Regions from separate parts of the Exiguobacterium sp. JMULE1 genome, predicted to be linked through region 1. Evidence: riboswitches for the same ligand, from Rfam matches in the RefSeq annotation. Region 1 holds a riboswitch; the other holds the start of a gene.

Evidence for each region. Region 1 has a riboswitch for S-adenosylmethionine ahead of EXW93_RS13460 (methionine ABC transporter ATP-binding protein). Riboswitches for the same ligand answer to the same signal wherever they lie in the genome.
Region 2: linked by a shared signal. The riboswitch ahead of EXW93_RS15865 (amino acid permease) and the one ahead of EXW93_RS13460 (methionine ABC transporter ATP-binding protein) in region 1 are both predicted to bind S-adenosylmethionine.

The regions. Positions count from the first base shown of each region.
Region 1 is NZ_SGWC01000002.1:2,532,746-2,540,350, forward strand. It holds gene EXW93_RS13450 (alpha-glucosidase) at 1-1,170, opposite strand, end outside; gene EXW93_RS13455 (aminotransferase class I/II-fold pyridoxal phosphate-dependent enzyme) at 1,319-2,506, shown strand; SAM riboswitch class I at 2,569-2,674, shown strand; gene EXW93_RS13460 (methionine ABC transporter ATP-binding protein) at 2,759-3,772, shown strand; gene EXW93_RS13465 (methionine ABC transporter permease) at 3,762-4,427, shown strand; gene EXW93_RS13470 (MetQ/NlpA family ABC transporter substrate-binding protein) at 4,455-5,270, shown strand; gene EXW93_RS13475 (GNAT family N-acetyltransferase) at 5,330-5,830, opposite strand; gene EXW93_RS13480 (CAP domain-containing protein) at 5,916-6,794, opposite strand; gene EXW93_RS13485 (hypothetical protein) at 7,143-7,499, shown strand; gene EXW93_RS13490 (chitobiase/beta-hexosaminidase C-terminal domain-containing protein) at 7,512-7,605, opposite strand, start outside.
Region 2 is NZ_SGWC01000002.1:3,018,842-3,026,446, reverse strand. It holds gene gntK (gluconokinase) at 1-1,134, opposite strand, end outside; gene EXW93_RS15875 (GntR family transcriptional regulator) at 1,127-1,843, opposite strand; gene EXW93_RS15870 (ketopantoate reductase family protein) at 2,026-2,943, shown strand; SAM riboswitch class I at 2,980-3,081, shown strand; gene EXW93_RS15865 (amino acid permease) at 3,159-4,562, shown strand; gene mmuM (homocysteine S-methyltransferase) at 4,537-5,472, shown strand; gene EXW93_RS15855 (MarR family winged helix-turn-helix transcriptional regulator) at 5,541-5,963, opposite strand; gene EXW93_RS15850 (CBS domain-containing protein) at 6,146-6,601, shown strand; gene EXW93_RS15845 (MFS transporter) at 6,628-7,605, shown strand, end outside.

The DNA.
Region 1 (7,605 bases):
TGAGAGCACGACCTCTGGGTCCTCTCCGCCAGCGACGCGCTCCGCGTATCGATTTCGAAAGGCGACGTCCTGATAAAGCGACGGATCCGAGAAGCGAATCCCCGTCATCCCGATCTCTTCTCCTTGATACACGTATGGAATGCCCGGTAACGTATGCAACATCAAACCGAGTAGTTTCGCACTCTCAACCCGGTATCGTTCACTGCCGAAGCGCGTCACTTGTCGTGTATGATCATGGTTGTTGAGGAACTGTGAATTGACACCTAATGGGTATAAGACGTCGTACCAGCGTTTTTGAATCTCCTTGAATCGTAAGAGATCCATCGCTTCCATGTCGTCCGCGATTTCGAAGTGAAACAGTGTCCGGAGTTCTTTTCGTTCGTCACTGACATATAACAGTCCATCTTCTGGACCGACGAACGGAATCTCACCAACTGTAAACAAGTCTTTACCAGCGAGAACATTCGCATGCATCTCCTGCAAGAAGTCATGCACACCTGGCTGATTCCCAAGGTACGAGAGATCAAACGGATTGGCGACATCCTCGAACGACCGTTTTTTGATCAAGTTGATGACATCCATCCGGAAGCCGTCGATCCCTTGAGCAATCCACCAGTTCATCATATCGTAGATTGCTTGCCTCACAGCTGGGTGCTCCCAGTTCAAGTCCGGTTGTTCTTTGGCGAAGGAATGAAAATAATACTGCCCGCGCTCTTCACTCCACGTCCACGGACTTGGCGCAAAGTACGAGCGCCAGTTGTTCGGAGGCGTCTCTTTCGTGCCGTCTTTCCAGATGTACCAGTCATCCTTATCGTTGATCCGCTCACATGACTGACGGAACCAGGCATGCTGGTCACTCGTATGGTTCACGACTAAATCGAGAATGATCTTTAATCCACGGGCATGAGCAGCCGTGATCAACTCCTGGAGATCTCCCATCGTTCCCGCTTTTTTCATGATCTCGTAATAATCGGCAATATCATAGCCGTTATCGACGTCCGGGGAACGATAACATGGATTCAGCCACACGACATCGACACCAAGTGAAGCGATGTAATCAAGCTTCTCGATGACACCTCTTAAATCACCGATCCCATCCCCGTTCGAATCTTTAAAGCTACGCCAGTAGACTTGATAGACGACTGCCTCTTTCCAGTTAGCTCGCTTCATCTTCCCACTCCTCTCCCTACTCTTTATTCCCGCTCCACTTATCTGTACCTGTTTATCCGACAATTTTTTTAAATTTCGAAAAAGTTCTTTTCTTTTGATTGAATATTCGTTATCCTTGACGACAATACCACGAAGGAGGCATTCATCCATGAAACATTTCGCTCCATCCATCGCCATTGATCGGCTTCCTGCTCCCGTCTTCGCTGAACTTGCGAACCGAATCGGTGCTGTAAAAGCTGCCGGACATGATGTCATCACACTTGGTCAAGGAACACCCGACCAAACGACGCCTGTACATATTCTCGATGCCTTAAAACAAGCCATCGACGAGCCAACGAACCTTCAATATCCACCATTTCGTGGACATGATTTTCTAAAACAAGCTGTCGCAAACTTTTACGCGACTGAATTCGGTGTCACGATCGATCCGGCAACGGAAGTCGCGATTCTCCTCGGCAGTAAAGCCGGAATCGTCGCCTTACCGCAGACGATCGTCAACCCTGGAGAAGGTGTCATCGTCCCGGATCCAGGATACCCGGATTACCTGTCTGGTGCAGCACTTGCTGGCGCTTACCCGATTACGCTTCCGTTGCTCGAGAAAAATGATTTCTTGCCGGATTATGACTTACTTGATACGACGGACGTTGAGCGTGCCCGGATGTTGTTCCTCAACTACCCGAGTAATCCGACGGGTGCGACCGCGACGGCAGAAGCCTTCGAACAGACAGTCGCTTTCGCCGATGCCCATGATATCTGTGTCGTTCATGACTTAGCATACGGCGGTATCAGTTTCGATGGTCCGACGCGAAGTTTCTTGCAGACGGAAGGTGCAAAAGACGTCGGGATCGAATTGTTCTCACTCTCGAAACGCTTCAACATGTCCGGCTTCCGGATTGCCTTTGCCATCGGAAATCCGTCCGTCATCTCAAGCATCGAAACGTACCAAGAACATCTCTACGTCAGTGCCTTCACACCGATTCAGCATGCGGCGACCGTCGCCCTCACGAGTGACCAGACGTGCGTCCGTGAGTTAAGTCGCTTGTATGAAACACGACGCGATGCGTTGTTCGCAAAACTCGATGCAATCGGCTGGAGTGGACCACGACCGGGCGGTTCCTTCTTCGTCTGGCTTCCTGTTCCGGAAGGTTATACGTCCCAAAGCTTCACCGATCATCTACTTGACGAAGCACATGTCGCTGTGACCCCTGGATCCTTCTTCGGCGAATACGGTGAAGGCTACGTCCGGATCAGCTTGATTGCTGACGTTGAACGTCTAGAAGAAGCCGTCGATCGAATCGGAACGCTCAACCTGTTCCGGACACCTGTTGCGGAATAATTCTGAAAAAACATTTGACAGATGGGAATCATTTCCGTTAAAGTAAGTCCCAACAGCATAACTACTTATCGAGAGCGACCGAGGGATTAGGCCCAACGACGTCCGGCAACCACCTGTAAGGAACGGTGCCACATCCTACAGAATGATTTTCATTCTGAGAGATAAGTTACGAAATCTTACACTTTCGTCGCTTTTTTCTGGTTGCTCCGCTACTAGGAAAAAGCGACTTTTTTTGTATGAGGAGATGAGCGGATGATTGAATTCAAACACATTACAAAACGGTTCGTCCGAGACCGGACCCCGATTTTTGCCTTACGGGATGTCGATTTGACGATCCAAAAAGGAGAAATCTTCGGAATCATTGGCGAGTCTGGTGCCGGTAAAAGTACGTTGCTTCGCCTAATCAATGGGCTCGAGCATCCGACACAAGGAACCGTCAAGGTCGACGGTGTCTCGCTTGGCGGGATGTCAAAAGCAGATTTGCGTCAACTTCGCTTGCGGACAGGAATGATCTTTCAGCATTTCCAATTGATCCAGTCGCGCAACGTCGCGGATAACATCGCTTTTGCGCTCAAGGCCGCTGGCGTCAAACGAGCAGATTTCCCGGAGCGGATTCGTGAACTCGTCTCGCTCGTCGGACTTGAAGGATTTGAGACGAACTTCCCGAGTCAATTAAGCGGTGGGCAGAAACAGCGCGTCGGGATTGCCCGGGCACTCGCAAACAATCCGACCGTCTTGTTATGTGATGAAGCGACATCCGCTCTTGACCCCGTTACGACACTACAGATCCTTGAACTGCTGAAGGATTTGAATGAACGACTCGGGTTGACGATCGTCCTCATCACGCATGAGATTGATGTCGTCAAACAGATTTGCCATCGTGTCGCGGTCATGTCACAAGGTGAAGTCGTTGAAGTCGCCTCAACCTATGACTTGTTCAGTCAAGCTAAGCATCCGGTGACGCAACATTATGTCGATACGGCACTACAAATCGAATTGCCGGAACGCATTTTACAGGCAACCCCAGGCAAGATCATCCGCTTGCAGTTCACGGGCGAAAAGACCGGTGAGAGTACGTTATCAGAAGCGATCCGCCGTTACGATATCTCAGTCAGCATCTTGCACGGCAAGGTCGACTACATTCAAGACGTCGCCTTCGGTGTCCTCATTGTCAGCTTGACGGGATCATCCAATCAAATCGCTCTTGCCCTCGACTGGCTCGCGACGGAACTTCATGCACTCGAGGTGATTCAGGATGTGGCTTGATCGTATTCAAACGATGTTACCTGAGCTCTTGAAGGCACTCGGCGAGACAGCATGGATGGTCGGAATTTCACTTGCTTTCGCATTGGTCGTCGGGATTCCGCTCGGAATTCTCTTGTTCGTCACCGACCGCGGATTATTTTTTCAAAACCTTGCCGTCCGCCGTGTTCTTGACTTCGTCGTCAACATCGTCCGGTCGCTACCGTTCATTATCTTGTTGGTCGCCCTCATTCCGTTGACGAAGTTCTTACTCGACAATACGATCGGTCCGACGGCAGCATCTGTCAGTCTCAGTGTCGCAGCGATTCCGTTTCTCGCGCGACTCGTCGAAACATCACTCCGTGAAATTCCGCCTGGTCTAATCGAAGCAGCGGAAGCCTGTGGGGCGAAACCATTGCGGATCATCGTCAGTGTCCTCTTACCGGAAGCACTCCCTGGCATCATTCAGGGCATCACATTAACGACGATCAGCTTGATTGGCTTCTCAGCGATGGCTGGTATCGTCGGCGGCGGTGGTGTCGGTGACCTCGCGATCCGTTTCGGTTACTATCGCTACGATAATCTCATCATGATCGTGACGATCGTCGTGCTCATCGTCATCGTTCAAAGTATTCAAGCACTTGGCAATCAACTGGCGCGAAAAACAGATAAACGCTAATCACACATACAAAGGGAGAGTGGAATCATGAAAAAACGATATGCCTTTTTAGCAACAGCCTTACTCGGTGCAGGAGTCCTCGCAGGATGTGGAGACAGCAGCGCTGATGAAAAAAACAAGACGATCAAGATCGGGGCGACGAGCGGTCCGTATAGCGACATGGTCAAACAAGCGATTCAGCCACAACTCGAAAAGAAAGGCTATAAAGTCGAAATCGTCGAGTTCAGCGATTACATTCAACCGAACATCGCCCTCGGTAGCGGCAATATCGACGCCAACTTGTTCCAACACTCGATCTATCTAAAAACGTTTTCTAAAGAAAAGAATCTCGACTTAAAAGGACTGATCACGGTTCCGACAGCACCGATGGGACTATACAGTAAAACAGCGAAGACACTTGACGACGTCAAGACAGGTGCTGAAGTCGCGACGCCGAATGATCCGACGAACCAAGCACGGGCACTGAACTTGCTTGCGGAACAAGGGTGGATTGAACTCAAGCCGGATGCTGATCCTCTGACCGTTTCAGAAAAAGATATCGTCAAGAATCCGAAGAAACTCGTCATCAAACCACTCGAAGCGGCTCAACTGCCACGCGCTGTCGAAAGTGTCGATATCTCAGCCGTTCCAGGGAACTTCGCACTTGCTGCGAAATTCGACTTACTTGATGCGTTAGCACTTGAGACGATGGACGAACAATACCGGAACCTCGTCGCTGTCCAAACGAAAGATGCGGACAAACAAGTCGCAAAAGACTTAAAAGCAGCCGTCGAATCGGACGCCTTCAATGAAGTTATCGAAAAATCATTCAAAGGCTTCAGCAAGCCTGAATGGGCAAACTGATACAAAAAATGACCGGAATTCAAGGAGAGATCATCTCTTTGAATTCCGGTCGTTTGGTGTTAGAACTGATACCACATCAGTTCTTCATCATGATAGGTATCATCGATTTTCAGCGCCCGTGGTTCAATCGCGTATGATTCAAAACCAAGCGACCGATACAACGCTTTAGCAGCTTCGTTCGTCCGGACGACCGAGAGATGGACTTGCTCAATTACAGGATGCTGCTTTAATGTACGTAATGCCTCTTCTACAAGGCGTCGTCCGACCTGTTGTTTTCGGGCGCGTGGCGTGACGTACATCGCAAATACATTCGCTCGATGTCGCATCTTGAACGGCTCGGAGCAGACGATAGTGACGACACCGACGAGTTCATTTTCATGAAACGCACCAAACGTCATCGACTGTTCGCTTTCAAGACGAGTTGCGTACCGTTCGACGGATCGATCTTTTTCTGATTCATAATCAGAGCCAAATGCCTCAGGATGGTTTCGTAAGGCTTCCAATCGCAACGCTTTATAGAGTACTGCATCTTCTGGATTCAATCGACGGATTTCCAACATCCCCACCTCCTGCCTTTAGTGTAAAACACATCGCTTCATGAAAAAGAGGACGACATCGTGAAATATCGTCCTCCATTCTTCTATTTTAAGGTGTTCGGAAATTAATCGTGAAGTATGGCGCGTTACTCCGGAAAGCCACACCGATGTCAGCTTGTTTGTACTCTTTTTTCAAAATATTTTCTCGATGCCCTTTTGAATTCATTAAGCCCCAATGTGATGCAAAGACATTCGGATAGCCCATTGATAGATTTTCACCAGCATAGCTGAACCTGATTCCTTCACGCTTCATCCGGTCGAACGGATCACGCCCTTGCGGATCCGTATGTGCGAAGAAATTATTCTTCGCCATATTTTCGCTATGACCGCGTGTCACTGGCTTCAGTGCCGTATACGGAGCCAACGGATTTAACTTGTAGTCAGCCCGTTCCCAGTTCATCAATCGTAGCATCAGCTTCTCATCCGTCGTTCGTAACGCATTCGAAGCCGTACCATAGAAACCCTTTTTCTTCGCTTCGACGTCTTTCGGAATCGACAGTGTCGCTTTCACCTTATTCCCATCATGTTGGTCGAAGAAATAGGTGACGTAATTCCCCTTCTTCTCATAGACGGCTGCATGATCCAGGTTCAACATGTAGTTCGTGTTGCCTTTACGGTAGGACTTCACTGCGGTCCATCCTTTTTTCTTCAGCGATGATTCCGTATCCTTGTTCAAGACTGCCCCTTGCGTTGTTATACCATTTTTAAATCGGTACTTTCCGTATTCCTTACCGTCCTTCGTCAACGATACGAATTCTTCGCTGGACGTCCGCCTGACTTCCCAGTCGTAACCTGGATATTCACTGCTATATCGATCAATCAGCTTGCCGCCACTTTTCGGATAATCGGCTTCTGCCTGTTCCATTGGAATGTTCTCGTAGCCGAAAAAAGCTACTGCTGCTACTCCGACGATCAACCATTTTTTCATATCTTCGTTTCGCCTCCTTTAATCATTACCTTTATTTTAAAAGAAAATGATTCTTTCGAACAGTCATTGGCTCTTAATTGTCTAAATCACATTTTCCGTTCACAAATTAGACACGTTTTATGAGAACGTTCTCAAATTATTAAAATGCTTTCGTTAAGAGGATTCTTAAAAGTATTTAGTACATATACTAAACCATCTTTCCCTTTTCTTAAAATGTGTGAACATTCTTTTATTTCATCATTCGAGATTTTTGATTGCTCTCGGAATTCTTACTCGGTATCATTAGAATTCGTAAGCCAAACTTTCAATGCTTTTCCAAATAACATAATGAAATGAAGGAGTTGACCTATGGTTTTACTGTATTTCATTTATGAGTCCATCGCCTTTTTACCGATTCAGCAATATTTATTTTCTGGATGGATGATTCTCGTCGTGTTGACGGTTTCATTCAGTTTAGCGAATGCACACGAAGATGTACGATTGAATCAACGACTTGGTTTTGAGTTACTCGTTCCTGGTTCTGGTATGTTGCTTTGCAAACAATTCATTCCTGGTCTCGCCATTATCCTATTTTTGATCATGGTACACTTCACGTATATGTTCCGCGTCATCCCTCTTCCTGTCGCGTTAATCTCGACACTTTCGATTAGCACACTTTCTTTTCTTTCTCTCTTTTTCTCGTCACGCAAAAAAGCGGACCGTTAAGTCCGCTTTTCATCATTGATATTTCGTTGTTTCTTTCAAACGATAGAAATGAGAAAGTTCTAACCAAATTGTTTTTCCTTTTTTCGTCTTCACTTGAATATATGGT
Region 2 (7,605 bases), 490 kb from region 1:
CCGGATCATATGCTCTTTTTTGTGTGAGAGCGTCAAACCGAAGAACGAACCGCTGACATCCGGATTCCAGAGCGGCGCTCGTTCACCGGACAAGTAAGGATGGAACAATAGCCCGTCGGATCCAGGACGGACGCGTTCGGCAATCTTCGTCAAAACAGCGTACGGATCGATGCCAAGGCGTTTTGCTGTCTCGACTTCGGCTGAAGCGAGTTCGTCTCGGATCCACCGTAAGACCATTCCACCATTATTGACGGGTCCGCCGATGACCCAGTGGTCCTCGGTCAGCGCGTAACAGAACGTCCGTCCCTTTTCATCGGTCTGCGGACGATCAATGATTGTTCGGATGGCACCGCTCGTTCCGATCGTGATCGCAATTTCCCCTTTGCGAATCGCGTTGACACCTAAGTTAGAAAGGACACCGTCACTGGCACCGACTAGGAACGGCGTATCGGCGGAGAGTCCCATTTGTCGTGCGTAATCAGCGTTCAGTCCGGTACATGTCGTCGTCGTCGGTACGGGTTCCGATAAGTAGCTTGCATCGATCCCTGCGACGTGTAACGCGCCCGTATCCCAGCCTAATTCATGAATGTTGAAGAGACCGGTCGCTGAAGCGAGAGAGTGGTCGATGACATATCTGCCGAACAGTCTTTGGAACACGAATTCCTTGATCCCGACATATTTTTTCGTTTGAGCGTGGAGCTCCGGACGATCTTCGACGAGCCAACTGATTTTGCTGAGCGGTGACATCGGATGGATCGGTGTTCCGGTCCGGTGATAGATCGATAGACCATATTGTTCCTTGATCTTGTTCGACCATGCTTCACTCCGACTGTCTGCCCACGTGATGCAGGCAGTCAATGGTTGATGCTGTGCGTCCATTGCGATCAAGCTGTGCATAGCACTACTGAACGCGACGAACTTTGGTGGCATGATCGGATGACGTTTCGTGATCAAGCGGATCGATTCGAGTACAGCATCAAAAATTTCTTCCGGATCCTGCTCCGCCGTCGAGCGATTTGGTGTATGGAGCGGGTAACCGACGTTCGTTTGTCCGATGACCTCTCCTTTTGTCGTAAATAAGACCGCTTTCGTACTCGTCGTTCCGATATCGACGCCTAACATGTATTCAGTCATGTGAATCGACTCCTTTCGACATCATTTGTTGCGTTTTCCAGAGATCTTCGACTTCCTGGACGTCATCAAAGTTCTGATGTAAGGAAGCAACCATCCGTTCACGGTCCCCTGTCTCGATCGCTTCGATGTACAAGGCGTGGTTCGCGAGGATGCGTTCGAAGTCTTCGATGTCTTCCTCGAATCGTACCCGCATCGATAGGAGGATGAAACTTTCCATGACCGGTTTGAGATTTTGCCAAATCATGCTGACATATCCATGATCAATCGAGCGGATGATCGTTTCGTGAAACAGTACGTCCTGGAAGGAGAATTCATCGGCATCCTTGTATTTGATGGCAACTTTCATCATTTCGAGAATTTTACTGAGTTCACGGACGAGTTCTGCCCGTTCGATTTTGACGAGTCGTTCGAAGACGAACGTTTCAATGAGTAGCCGGACATCATAGATTTCCTGAATGTCGCGCTCAGACAAACCGACGACGACCGCTCCCATTCGTTCGAGACGAATCAATTGTTCGGATGCAAGGACCTTTAACGCATCACGGACGGGCGAGCGACTGACTGAAAAATCAGAGGCTAATTTGTTTTCGGATAAAATGGTACCGCTTTCAATCTTTCCTGAAATGATGCGCATCCGTAGCTCGTGTGCGACACGATCTCCAGCGGAAGCTTTTGCTAACCACTTCAAGGGGTATAACAGTTCTGACATGGAATCACCTGATTTCTAAAGTGAGTATACTTGTATACAAGTTAGTATAAACGTTTTTTTCTAAAATGCAAACGCTTAACTTACATTTTAGTGATTCAAGCAGGAATCAGGAAAATGGTTTCCGATATGTTAGGGTGAAGGAGTAAGTAACGAATCGATTAGTTAAAAAGGAGGTAATGCATATGCATGTTTTAGTCGTAGGTGCCGGAGCAGTTGGAGGTTATTTCGGGGGACGTCTTGCTGAGCAAGGGGAACAGGTGACATTCCTTGTTCGTCCGAAGCGCTATGAACAATTACAAAAGACAGGGTTACAGATCACTAGTCCTCATGGTGATGTTATGATCACGCCTCAGTTAGTGACACGAGACATGCGACTGAATCACACATTTGATGTCGTCTTACTTTCGACGAAAGCCTATCACTTGGATGATGTCCTACAGGATCTTGCGCCATTTGTTTCGAGCGAGACGTACATCATTCCTTTGTTGAACGGCATGCAGCATATACGACGGTTAACAGAAGTCTTCGGAGAAGATCGAGTACTGGGCGGGCTTTGCTTCATTGAATCGACGCTTGATGCAGAAGGGCGTATTGTACAGACAAGCCCGTCGCATCGGCTATTGTTTGGTTCACGAACCGGTAAACCAACAGCGCGTTTAGAGGAGATTGCAACACGTTTTGCGAAAGCGAAGGCACCGATGGCGTACTCGATGCATATCATGGATGACATGTGGCAAAAGTACCTCTTCATTTCGACATTTGCGGGCGTGACGACACTATTTCGCTCTGCCATCGGTCCAATTCGCAAGGACCCAATTGGTCATCAGATGATTCAAGACGTCATGAAGGAAGCGAAGCAAGCGATGGAAGAACAAGGCGCAGTCTTTAATGACGATGTAGAAGCGGTCTTGCTGAAGCAGATGCATGCAATGGAAGACACGATGAAATCGTCAATGTTACGGGACATGGAAAAGGGTCAGCCCGTCGAAGTGAAACATTTCTTTAGTACGTTGCTCGAAACACGCTCTTCACGTCATCTTCAACTGATTGAATCTAATTTATGGATCTATCAAAAAAATCGGGAAATGCCTGTTGACTGAATTATCTGCATTCTGATATGGTTAGGAACAATTACATACTTATCCAGAGAGGTGGAGGGACTGGCCCTATGAAACCTCAGCAACAGGTCGAAAGATACTGTGCTAATTCCTGCGGGTGCTGCACCCGATCGATAAGATTTCCGAATTGTCGACCGACGCATCCGTGAGGATGCGTTTTTTGTTTGAAATAGGTGGAACGAGGAGGAAATGGATTCATGAAAACGAGCGGAGCATTTCGACGCAAGATGGAATCACGTCATCTGATCATGCTGTCGTTAGGTGGTGTCATTGGAACAGGATTATTTTTAAGTACAGGTTATACGTTGGAACAAGCAGGACGTGTCGGAACGATTTTATCGTATTTGATCGGAGCCGTCGTCGTTTACTTAGTCATGTTAAGTCTCGGTGAACTCGCCGTGCACATGCCGGAAACCGGATCATTCCATAAGTACGCAACGAAGTACATTGGACCTGGCACCGGTTATACAGTAGCCTGGCTCTACTGGCTGACGTGGACGGTCGCCCTTGGTTCAGAATTCACGGCAGCAGGCATTTTGATGCAACGTTGGTTCCCATCGATTCCGGTTTGGGTGTTCAGTGCCTTATTCGCTGCGATGATCCTTGGTATCAACGTCTTGAAGGTTCGCGTGTTCGCTGAAGTCGAGTTTTGGTTCTCCGCCATTAAGGTCGTGACGATCATTGCGTTCATTTTACTTGGTGCGGGAGCGATCGTCGGCTTCATTCCACTGCAAGATGGTAGCCCAGCCCCATTCTTTTCTTCCTTAACGGAAGGTGGATTATTCCCAAATGGTGCTTTCGTCATCTTCATGACGATGCTTGCCGTGAATTTTGCTTACTCGGGAACGGAACTGATCGGTGTCGCAGCGGGTGAAGCAGTCGATCCGAAACGGACGATTCCGCTTGCGATCCGGACGACGATCTTGCGACTCGTCCTCTTCTTCGTCGGTACGATCATCGTGTTAGCCGTCTTATTGCCAACGGATGGGAAAGGTGTACTCGAAAGTCCGTTCGTCGCCGTGTTCGAACGGATCGGAATTCCCTACGCAGCAGACGTGATGAACTTCGTCATTTTGACAGCGATTTTGTCGGCAGCGAACTCTGGACTTTACGCCGCCTCTCGGATGCTCTGGTCGCTTGCGAACGAACGTATGATTCCACGCTTCTTCGCCCAAGTGACACCAAGTGGGGTTCCACTTCGAGCTGTATTGTTCAGCATGCTTGGCGGAGGACTTGCCTTGCTGTCTAGCATCTATGCAGCAGGGAGTGTCTATATCGCGCTCGTCTCGATTTCCGGTCTCGCTGTCGTCGTCGTTTGGATGAGTATCAGCATTGCTCAGTATCGCTTCCGGAAACAATTTCTCCGCGAAGGGCATACGGTCGACGAATTGGTCTATCGCACACCACTCTTTCCATTCGTGCCAATCGCCGCTTTCGTCGTCTGTTTGATTTCCCTGATTGGTATCGGATTTGATCCGACACAACGAATCGCCTTGTACTGTGGTATTCCATTCATCGTGATCTGTTATGTCGTACATGCGTTCACGAATTCTTCTCAGAAACGGAGTGTTGAAGATGTCCCGAATCAAAAATCCAGTTGATCAACGATTACAGGAAGTTCCCTTTCTCATTTTAGATGGTGCCCTTGCAACCGAACTTGAACAGAAGGGATTCGACCTGAACGATCCGCTTTGGTCAGCACGTCTCTTAATCGAAGCACCGGAACAAATCGAACACGTCCATCGTGACTACTTTGAAGTAGGTGCTGATGTTGCCATCACTTCAAGCTATCAAGCAAGTATCGAAGGGTTCAAGCAACGTCATATCACGACAGAGGAAGCACAGGCGCTGATTCGACAAACGGTCACCTTGGCGCAAAACGCACGCACGCGTAGCGGAAAGCGTGACGCATTAATCGCAGGATCAGTGGGTCCTTATGGTGCCTACTTAGCAGATGGTTCTGAGTATCGCGGTCATTATGGGGTGTCAGCAGATGTGCTAGAAGCCTTCCACAGACCACGGATCGAAGCATTGATTGAAGCGGGGGCTGATCTGCTGGCATTTGAGACGATTCCGTCGCTCGAGGAAGCTGTCGTGTTGTTCCGGATTCTCGAAGCGTATCCGGAAGTGTCTGCTTGGCTGACGTTCTCGCTTCAAGATGCGACACACATTAGTGAAGGAACGGCACTTGCGACGTGTATTGAAACGGTCGGACAACATCCACAGCTCGCAGCAATCGGTGCAAATTGTTTTCCGGCATCTTACGCGACCGACTTTATCCGTCACGTCAAGGCGTTGACGGATGTGCCAATCATCGTCTATCCGAACTCTGGTGAGGTCTATGATCCGGTCGCAAAAACGTGGTCAGGTACGAATCAGTGTACATCGTTCCAAACCGTCGCGAAGACATGGTATGAGGCAGGGGCACGATTGATCGGTGGTTGTTGCCGAACGTCACCTGAACATATCGCACAAATTCGTTCGGTTTGTCAGGTTTCTCATACATCATGAATAATGATGAAAAAACGGACGCGAAATCGATTGATTTCGCGTCCGTTCCTTTAAATGGTGTGATTTCGTTACCGCTCGCGCAAGGCACGGTTGAATTGTTGCAATAGACGTCCAAAATCTTCGGCATCATCCGATGGCCAGTCCGTCAGTAGACGTTCGATGCTCGCGAGGCGCGCTGTCCGGTAAATCGTGAGCTCTTCTTGTCCTTTATCCGTAATATGATAGAAGAAGGCACGACCATCTGTCGGATCTTTTACTTTTTCCACAAGTTGCTTCTGATCGAGCGCTGCAGCTTGGCGACTGACGGTCGAGACATCAAGCTGGAGTTCACGAGCAAGTGTTTTGACACCGACGTTGCCGGAATCCGCTAGTTGTCGCAGTAAAAGGTAGGAAGCACGATCCAAATTACGATTGTCTGCCGTCGCTGTCGTCAAGCGCCGGATCAGAATTGCTAACTCTAATTCAATGGTTTCGAGTGCTTGTTGAGACATCGGGTATCTCCCCTTTCAATAAGGTCTCTCTGTCCCTCATGATTACCCAATGTGGATAAGCTGTCAATGCGAAAAGCAGGAGGCTTGACAGAGTTGTAGTTGTATTATACAATCATTTTTGTTCTTTTAATTGTATCATACAACTTTTTCATATGAGAAACGAACGACAAAGGAGAATTCAGATGAAAGCTTATGAGTCGATGAAACAAGAGGTCATCACAGTAAACGATACAGATCTGATTCGTACGGTCATCGAACGATTCATTCAATCTGGTATTAGCGGCGTACCTGTCATTAATGCTGAGCAAGAGGTCGTCGGGTATATCAGTGACGGAGATATCATGCGCGCGATTGGAAAACACAAGGACATCATCGTCGATACATTCTTATATGTAGATGTCATCAAAGGAGACGAAGAAGATTACGAAGATCGGATTCGTCATATCTTGAATCGACCTGTCATGGAACTGGCACGTCGGAAAGTCGTAACAGCGGACGCTGAAACAGAAATAGAAGAGATTGCGGCGACACTTGGCGCAAAACGGATCAAAAAGCTTCCGATCCTGAAAGCAGGACGGCTTGTTGGGATCATTAGTCGAGGCGACGTCATTCGCCATTCGTTTAAACAGTTCATGTAACACATTCAATAGAAAGAAGGGACACTATGGCACTTGCTGAAAAAACAACGACGCTTGAGCCGGAAACGGTATTAGCAGAAAGTAAACAGGGATTATTCCATCAACCGGTTGCTGTTTGGGCAGTCTTTTTCGCCAGTATTACAGCATTCATGGGAATGGGTCTCGTCAATCCCGTCTTACCGACGATTGCCGAGAATTTAGAAGCGTCAAAAAGTGAAGTAACGCTCTTATTTACAAGTTATAACGCCGTCATGGCATTCGCGATGTTAATTACAGGCGCGATCTCATCACGGATTGGTCAAAAAGGAACATTGATGCTCGGGATTGCCGTCATCGCAACCGTTGCTGGTTTTGCTTCACAAGCAGACAGCATTTGGACGCTCGTCGCGTTACGCGGTGGATGGGGACTTGGGAACGCTTTGTTCGTCGCAACCGCACTGGCTGCGATCGTTTCGCTGTCGTCAGGCGGAACAGCAAAAGCCATCATTTTGTATGAAGCAGCCGTTGGTCTTGGGATTTCGATTGGACCGCTATTAGGCGGAACACTCGGTTCGATCACATGGCGCGCACCATTCATGGGTGTTGCGACAATCATGGTCATCGCGTTTCTCGTCTTGCTCTTCTTGATGCCAAAACCAGCAGCATCTGCAGCACCGAAACAGAAGTTATCATTAAAAGCACCGTTCCAAGCGATGAAGCATCGTTCGCTCTTGACGCTCGGAATCGTAGCGGCACTTTATAACGTTGGGTTCTTTACGATCATGGCCTATGCACCATTCGTCATGAAACTACCAGCGCAAGGACTCGGATTCGTTTTCCTCGGCTGGGGAATGTTGCTTGCGATCACATCGGTCTTAACGGCTCCGAAACTGAAACAATGGTTCGGAACAATCAAAGCGATGGTCATGATGTTGATCATATTCGCAATCTTGCTTCTGTTAATGGGGATCTTTACGGAAACACCAGCCGTCGTCATCGTCTGTGTCATTTTGGCGGGAGCCGTG